2 regions of the Aminobacter sp. DSM 101952 genome follow, and region 1 is predicted to be linked to the other one. Evidence: riboswitches for the same ligand, from Rfam matches in the RefSeq annotation. Region 1 holds a riboswitch; the other holds the start of a gene.
The links. A riboswitch is a leader RNA that binds a small molecule or an ion and turns the genes downstream of it on or off. The one in region 1 is predicted to bind S-adenosylmethionine.
Positions count from the first base shown of each region.

Region 1 (3,272 bases):
ATAGAAGGGCTCGACCTCGACCGCGATGTTGCGGGTGATTGCGCGATACATATGCTGCGCTCCTTGGCCTGCACGGTGACAGAGTCCGCCGCTTGGCGCGGCGGGTCAACTCTCGTTTGCCGCATTCACGCTGATTGTGATGCAGCTGTGGCGGAATTCACCCTGCGTGGTGGCCGCCAAGGAGGCGCTCCGGCTTGCCGGAGCGCCGTTCTGGTCAGCGCGTCGCCTTCAGCGCATCGCCGATGTCGTTGAGCAGGTCGTCGGCGTCTTCGAGGCCGACCGACAGGCGCAGCGTGCCGTCGTCGATGCCGAGTTCGGCGCGGGCCTCGTCGGTCAGGTTCTTGTGCGTCGTCGTCGCCGGATGGGTGATCAGGCTCTTGGAATCGCCGAGATTGTTCGAGATCAGGATGATCCGGAGCGCATTCTCGAAGGCGAAGGCCGCCTTCTTGCCGCCCTTGACGTCAAAGCAGATCAACGTCGAGCCGCCCTTCATCTGGCGCTTGATGATGTCGGCCTGCGGGTGGTCGGCGCGGCCCGGATAGATCAGGCGCGACACTTCCGGGCTCTCGGCCAGGAAGTCGGCGATCCTGGCGGCGGCCTCGGTCTGCTGGCGCACGCGCAGCGGCAGCGTTTCCAGGCCCTTGAGCAGGGTCCAGGCGTTAAACGGCGACAGGCTCGGTCCGGTGTGGCGGAAATAGTCGTGCAGGTTCTCGTCGATCCACTTCTTGTCGGAGAGGATGACGCCGCCGAGGCAGCGGCCCTGACCGTCGATGTGCTTGGTGGCGGAGTAGACGACGATGTGGGCGCCGAGTTCGAGCGGCTTCTGCTGCATCGGCGTGGCGAAGACGTTGTCGACGACGACGCGGGCGCCGACGGAGTTGGCGAGTGCCGCAACCGCGGCGATGTCGATCACCTCGAGCGTCGGGTTGGTCGGGCTTTCCAGGAAGAACAGCTTGGTGTTGGGCCGGACGGCCTTTTCCCAGTTCCCGATGACGGTGCCGTCGACCAGCGTCGCTTCGATGCCATAGCGTGGTGCCAGCGTCTCGACGATCCAGCGGCACGAGCCGAACAGGGCGCGGGCGGCAACGATGTGGTCGCCAGCCTTCAGGCTGCACAGGATGGCGGCGGTAACCGCGGCCATGCCGGATGCCGTGGCGCGGGCGTCTTCGGCGCCTTCCAGCGCGCACATGCGCTTTTCGAACATGTCGACGGTCGGGTTGGCGTAGCGCGAATAGATGAAGCCCGGGGTCTCGCCTTTGAAGCGCGCTTCGGCACTTTCGGCGCTGTCATAGACATATCCCTGGGTGAGGTAGATCGCTTCGGAGGTTTCGCCGAATTCGGAGCGGAGCGTGCCGCCATGGACGAGGGTGGTCTGCGGATTCCAGTTGCGCTTGTCGGAGGTCATGAGCCTAAATCCAGATACAAAAAAACCGGTCGCGAAAAGTCGCAAACCGGTCCAAACGCGGCCCTTTAGCGACTTGTTTAACGTGGCTGCAAGCCGACCGGCCAAATCACCACGGGATAAAGGTCCTTTAGACCCATGGCCGGCTTGCGTCAATCGCAGGGGCGACTAAACGTCTTGGGCCACGCATATGGCCCCGGACGAGCTTCGGGGCCAGCGATCCTCGGCTGTCCGTTCGGATCGGCGGCGCGTAAAGGAGTGAGGCAATTGCGGCAGTCGGGCATTCTTCCGGACCAGGATATCGCGGCGCTGTTCGCCTCCGGCGCGCTCAAGGCGCCGCCGCTCGATGCCGACCAGATCCAGCCGGCCAGCCTCGATCTTCGCCTCGGCGCCAGGGCTTTTCGCGTTCGCGCCAGCTTCCTGCCCGGTCCCAATTCGCTGGTCTCGGCCAAGCTCGACCGCCTCAAGCTGCATGAGATCGACCTGAGCGAAGGCGCGGTCCTGGAGACCGGTTGCGTCTACATCGTGCCGCTGCTCGAAAGCCTGGCCCTGCCGGCCGAAATCTCGGCCTCGGCCAATCCGAAGAGCTCGACCGGCCGCCTCGACATCTTCACCCGCGTGATGACCGATCGCGGCCAGGAGTTCGACAAGATCCCCGCCGGATATGCCGGCCCGCTGTTTCTCGAGGTCAGCCCGCGCACCTTCCCGATCGTCGTGCGCAAGGGCTCTCGCCTGTCGCAGATCCGCTTCAGGAAGGGCAATGCCCTGCTGTCCGAGGCCGAACTGCATGCGCTGCACCTCTCCGACCGGCTGGTCGCCATCGATCCGCCCAACATCTCGGGCGGCGGCATCGCGCTTTCCATCGACCTCGCCGGCAAGCCGGGCAGCATCGTCGGCTACCGCGGCAAGCACCACACCGGCCTTGTCGATGTCGACAAGCGTGCGGCCCAGGACATCGTCGACTTCTGGGACCCGATCTACGCCCACGGCGCCGGCGAACTGGTGCTCGATCCCGACGAATTCTACATCCTGGTGTCGCGCGAGGCGGTGCATGTGCCGCCGCTCTATGCCGCCGAAATGACGCCGTTCGACCCGCTGGTCGGCGAGTTCCGCGTCCACTATGCCGGCTTCTTCGATCCCGGCTTCGGCCATTCCAGCGCCGGCGGCACCGGCAGCCGCGCCGTGCTCGAAGTGCGCAGCCACGAAGTGCCGTTCATCCTGGAGCACGGCCAGGTCGTCGGTCGCCTGGTCTACGAACACATGCTGTCGCGCCCCAAGGCGCTTTACGGCACCGACCTCGGCTCCAACTACCAGGCGCAGGGCCTGAAACTCTCCAAGCACTTCCGCATGGGCTGACCTTTGGTCAGCGCCGCCTGGCCGTTAGTTTGCTTGTCCATTTACAGCCATTGTGCTTGGCTGGACCAGGGACGCCCGGGAAGAGCGCCCGTCAAATGGAGAGGATCATGCAGATTACCCGGAAGTTCGCTTGCGCAGCCTCGCTCGCAGCGCTCTTGTTGACCCTTGGCGGAGCTTCCGCGCAGGAGAAGCTCAAGATCGGCACCGAAGGCGCCTATCCGCCCTTCAACACCGTCACCGCCGACGGCAAGCTGGCCGGCTTCGACGTCGACATCGCCAATGCGCTGTGCGCCCAGATGAAGGTCGAGTGCGAACTGGTTGCCCAGGATTGGGATGGTATCATCCCGGCGCTCCAGGGCGGCAAGTTCGACGCCATCGTCGCCTCGATGACCATCACCGACGAGCGCAAGCAGCAGGTCGACTTCACCGACAAGTACTACACAACGCCGCTGGCACTGATCGCGCCGAAGGATTCCGCCTTGACCTCGGCCGAGCCCGACGCGCTGAAGGGCAA
Region 1 is NZ_LMCL01000003.1:39,712-42,983, reverse strand. It holds gene apaG (Co2+/Mg2+ efflux protein ApaG) at 1-51, opposite strand, end outside; gene ASC75_RS04760 (O-succinylhomoserine sulfhydrylase) at 215-1,405, opposite strand; SAM riboswitch at 1,451-1,528, opposite strand; gene ASC75_RS04755 (2'-deoxycytidine 5'-triphosphate deaminase) at 1,670-2,758, shown strand; gene ASC75_RS04750 (ABC transporter substrate-binding protein) at 2,866-3,272, shown strand, end outside.

Region 2 (3,272 bases), on a different contig from region 1:
CAGAACTCCGACAGCTTCTCCAGCGCCACCGGATCGGTATCGGGCAGCGGCGTGAAGATGCACCAGCGGTTCTCGAACAGTTCGGCGAAGCCGGCGTCGGGGCCCGACTTCTCGGTGCCAGCCAGCGGGTGGCCGGGGATGAAGTGCACGCCTTCGGGCACATGCGGGGCCATCTGCGCGATGACGGAGGCCTTGGTCGAGCCGACGTCGGTGAGGATGGCGCCCGGCTTCAGCGCCGGCGCCATGTCGATGGCCACGGCACCGGACGAGCCGACAGGCACCGAGACGATGACCAGGTCGGCATCCTTCACCGCCACCTTGGCGTCCGTCGAATAGCTGTCGCCGAGGCCGAGTTCCTCGGCGCGGGCGAGCGTCGCCGCACTGCGGGTGGAGATGGCGATGTGGCGGGCAATCCCTTCGCGGCGGATGACGCGGGCCAGCGACGAGCCGATCAGGCCGATGCCGACGAGGGCGATCTTGTCAAACAGGGGTTCGGACATTTTTCAACTTTTCAGGAATTCGGTGAGTGCGGCAATGACGCCGCGATTGGCCTCTTCAGTGCCGATGGTCATGCGCAGCGCATTGGGGAAGCCGTAGCCGGCGACCCTGCGCAGGATATACCCCCGCGCGCTGAGATACTCATCGGCGACCGCAGCCGAATGCTTGGCATCTTCCGGAAAGTGGACCAGCAAGAAGTTGCCTACCGAAGGCGTGACGCGCAAGCCCAGTGCCTCGAACTGGTTGACGAGCCATTCGGCCCACTGGGCGTTGTGGGCGATGGTGCGCTCGACATGGGCACGGTCCTCCATCGCCGCCACGCCGGCCTCGATGGCCGCCGCGTTGACGTTGAACGGGCCGCGCATGCGCTCCAGCACCTCGATGATGTGCGACGGCGCATAGACCCAGCCGACGCGCATGCCGCCAAGGCCGTGGATCTTCGAGAAGGTGCGCGTCATGACGACGTTCTCGTTGGCCGCGACCAGTTCGACGCCCGCCTCGTAGTCGTTACGACGGACATATTCGGCATAGGCGGCGTCGAGCACCAGGAGTACGTTCTTCGGCAGCGCCGCGTGCAGGCGACGCACCTCCTCGAACGGCAAGTAAGTGCCGGTCGGGTTGTTGGGGTTGGCGAGGAAGACGATCCTGGTCTTCGGCGACAGCGCGGCGATGATGTGGTCGACGCTGGCCTTCTCGGCCTCTTCCCTGGCAACGACGGGCGTGGCGCCCGCAGCCTGAATGTAGATCTTGTAGACCATGAAGCCGTGCTCGGTGTAGACGGCCTCGTCACCCGGCGACAGGTAACTCTGCGCCAGCAGGCCCAGAACTTCGTCGGAACCGTTCGAGCACAGGATGTTGGCCTGGTTGAGCCCATGGGTCGCCGCGATCGCCTGCTTCAGGCGTGAGGCCGACCCGTCGGGATAATACTCCATCTTTTCGGCGAGCTTCTTCACCGCCTCGATGGCATGGGGCGAGGCGCCCAGCGGATTTTCGTTCGACGAGAGCTTATGAACCTTGGTCACGCCTGCGGGAGCTGCGCTCTTGCCGGGTACATAGGCTGCGATGTCCATGATGCCGGCGCGGGGTTCGGGGCGAATCTGCTCAGGTGCCTTGGTCATGTCGAAAAATCCTGGATTGGCGCCTCCGGATGGAGGCCGCAGCGGGAATACCCCTAGGGGCCGCCAATGTCGAGGAAAACCGGCAAAACCGGCGGTTCTGGCTGGACCATTGGGTCACGGTTGACGCAATCCCCGCCCAGGCGTAATAGCAGGCCATGAACCCGTGGTGATTTGGCCGGTCGGCTTGCAGCCACGTTAAACAAGTCGCTAAAGGGCCGTTTGCGATCCGTAAACCGGCTGTGCGACTGCAGGCCGGTTTTTTGTTGTTTGGAGTTCGCACAGTGCCGATCAAGATCCCGGATCAGCTCCCCGCCCGTGAAGTGCTGGTGAAAGAGGGCGTCTCCGTCATGGACGAGCAGACCGCGCTCCGCCAGGACATCCGCCCACTGCAGATCGGTCTGCTCAACCTGATGCCCAACAAGGTGCGGACGGAAACCCAGATCGCCCGCCTGATCGGCGCCAGCCCGCTGCAGGTGGAGCTGACCCTGGTTCGTATCGGCACCCACAAGGCCAAGAACACCTCCGAAGACCACCTGATCAGCTTCTACCAGACCTGGGACGAGGTGAAGGACCGCAAGTTCGACGGCTTCATCATCACCGGCGCGCCGATCGAGCTGCTGCCCTTCGAGGACGTCACCTACTGGGACGAACTCAAGCAGATCATGGACTGGACGACGACCAACGTGCATTCGCCGTTCTTCATCTGCTGGGGCGCGATGGCGGCGGCATGGCATTTCCACAAGGTCCCCAAGCACACGCTGGAGCAGAAGGCCTTCGGCGTCTTCCGGCACAACAACAACGCGCCGGCGTCGCCTTATCTCGCCGGATTCTCGGACGACTTCGCCATTCCGGTGTCGCGCTGGACCGAGGTTCGTGCCACCGACATTCCCGCGGGCTCCGGCCTGGAACTGCTGATGGAATCGGAAGAGACCGGCCCGAGCCTACTGTCCGAAGAAACCGGCAACCGGCTCTACATGTTCAACCACATTGAATACGACTCGACCTCGCTGAAGGAAGAGTACGACCGCGACGTGGCCGCCGGCGTCGAGATCGCGGTGCCGCACGAATATTACCCCGACGACGACCCGCAGCGCCGGCCGCTCAACCGCTGGCGCTCGCACGCCCACCTGCTGTTCGGCAACTGGATCAACCGGGTCTACCAGACCACGGCCTACGATCTGGAAAACATCGGCAAGTAGCCTCGGAAACCGCGCCCGGCATCCGGGCGCGGTTTCCGGCAGGTGCGCGGAACCTAGTCCGCCGAAGCCCGGTGCTCGCGGAAGGCGCAGGCAAGGATGCGCAGCGCCTCGCGCGAGCGGCGGTCGGTCAGCGTCGAATGCAACACGATCTCCGACGACGGCACTCCGGGCAGGCTGAACTTGCGGCTGATCTCGATGGTGCCGGGCGGGGCCAACCTGCTGGGAAACACGGATGTCGCGAGCCCGGCCGCAACGCCTGCGGTCACCAGGGACGAACCGCCGCCGACGAAGACCTCGACCCAGGGAATGCCGGCATCGTCGAGCGTGCGCGTGGCCACGTCCCGCACGCCACAGGCCCGCGACAGGGTCGCCAGCCGGATCGGCTCGCCCTGGCGATGATGGAAGTCCGGTGTAGCGAACCAGCCGAAATGCTCAGGGCCCAGGACCTCGCCGTCGC
Region 2 is NZ_LMCL01000008.1:40,028-43,299, forward strand. It holds gene ASC75_RS08710 (prephenate/arogenate dehydrogenase family protein) at 1-500, opposite strand, end outside; gene hisC (histidinol-phosphate transaminase) at 504-1,616, opposite strand; SAM riboswitch at 1,770-1,847, shown strand; gene metA (homoserine O-succinyltransferase) at 1,898-2,815, shown strand; gene ASC75_RS08725 (LysR family transcriptional regulator) at 2,869-3,272, opposite strand, start outside.
Region 2: it holds a riboswitch for S-adenosylmethionine, as region 1 does, so the genes downstream of both, metA (homoserine O-succinyltransferase) here and ASC75_RS04760 (O-succinylhomoserine sulfhydrylase) in region 1, are expected to answer to the same signal.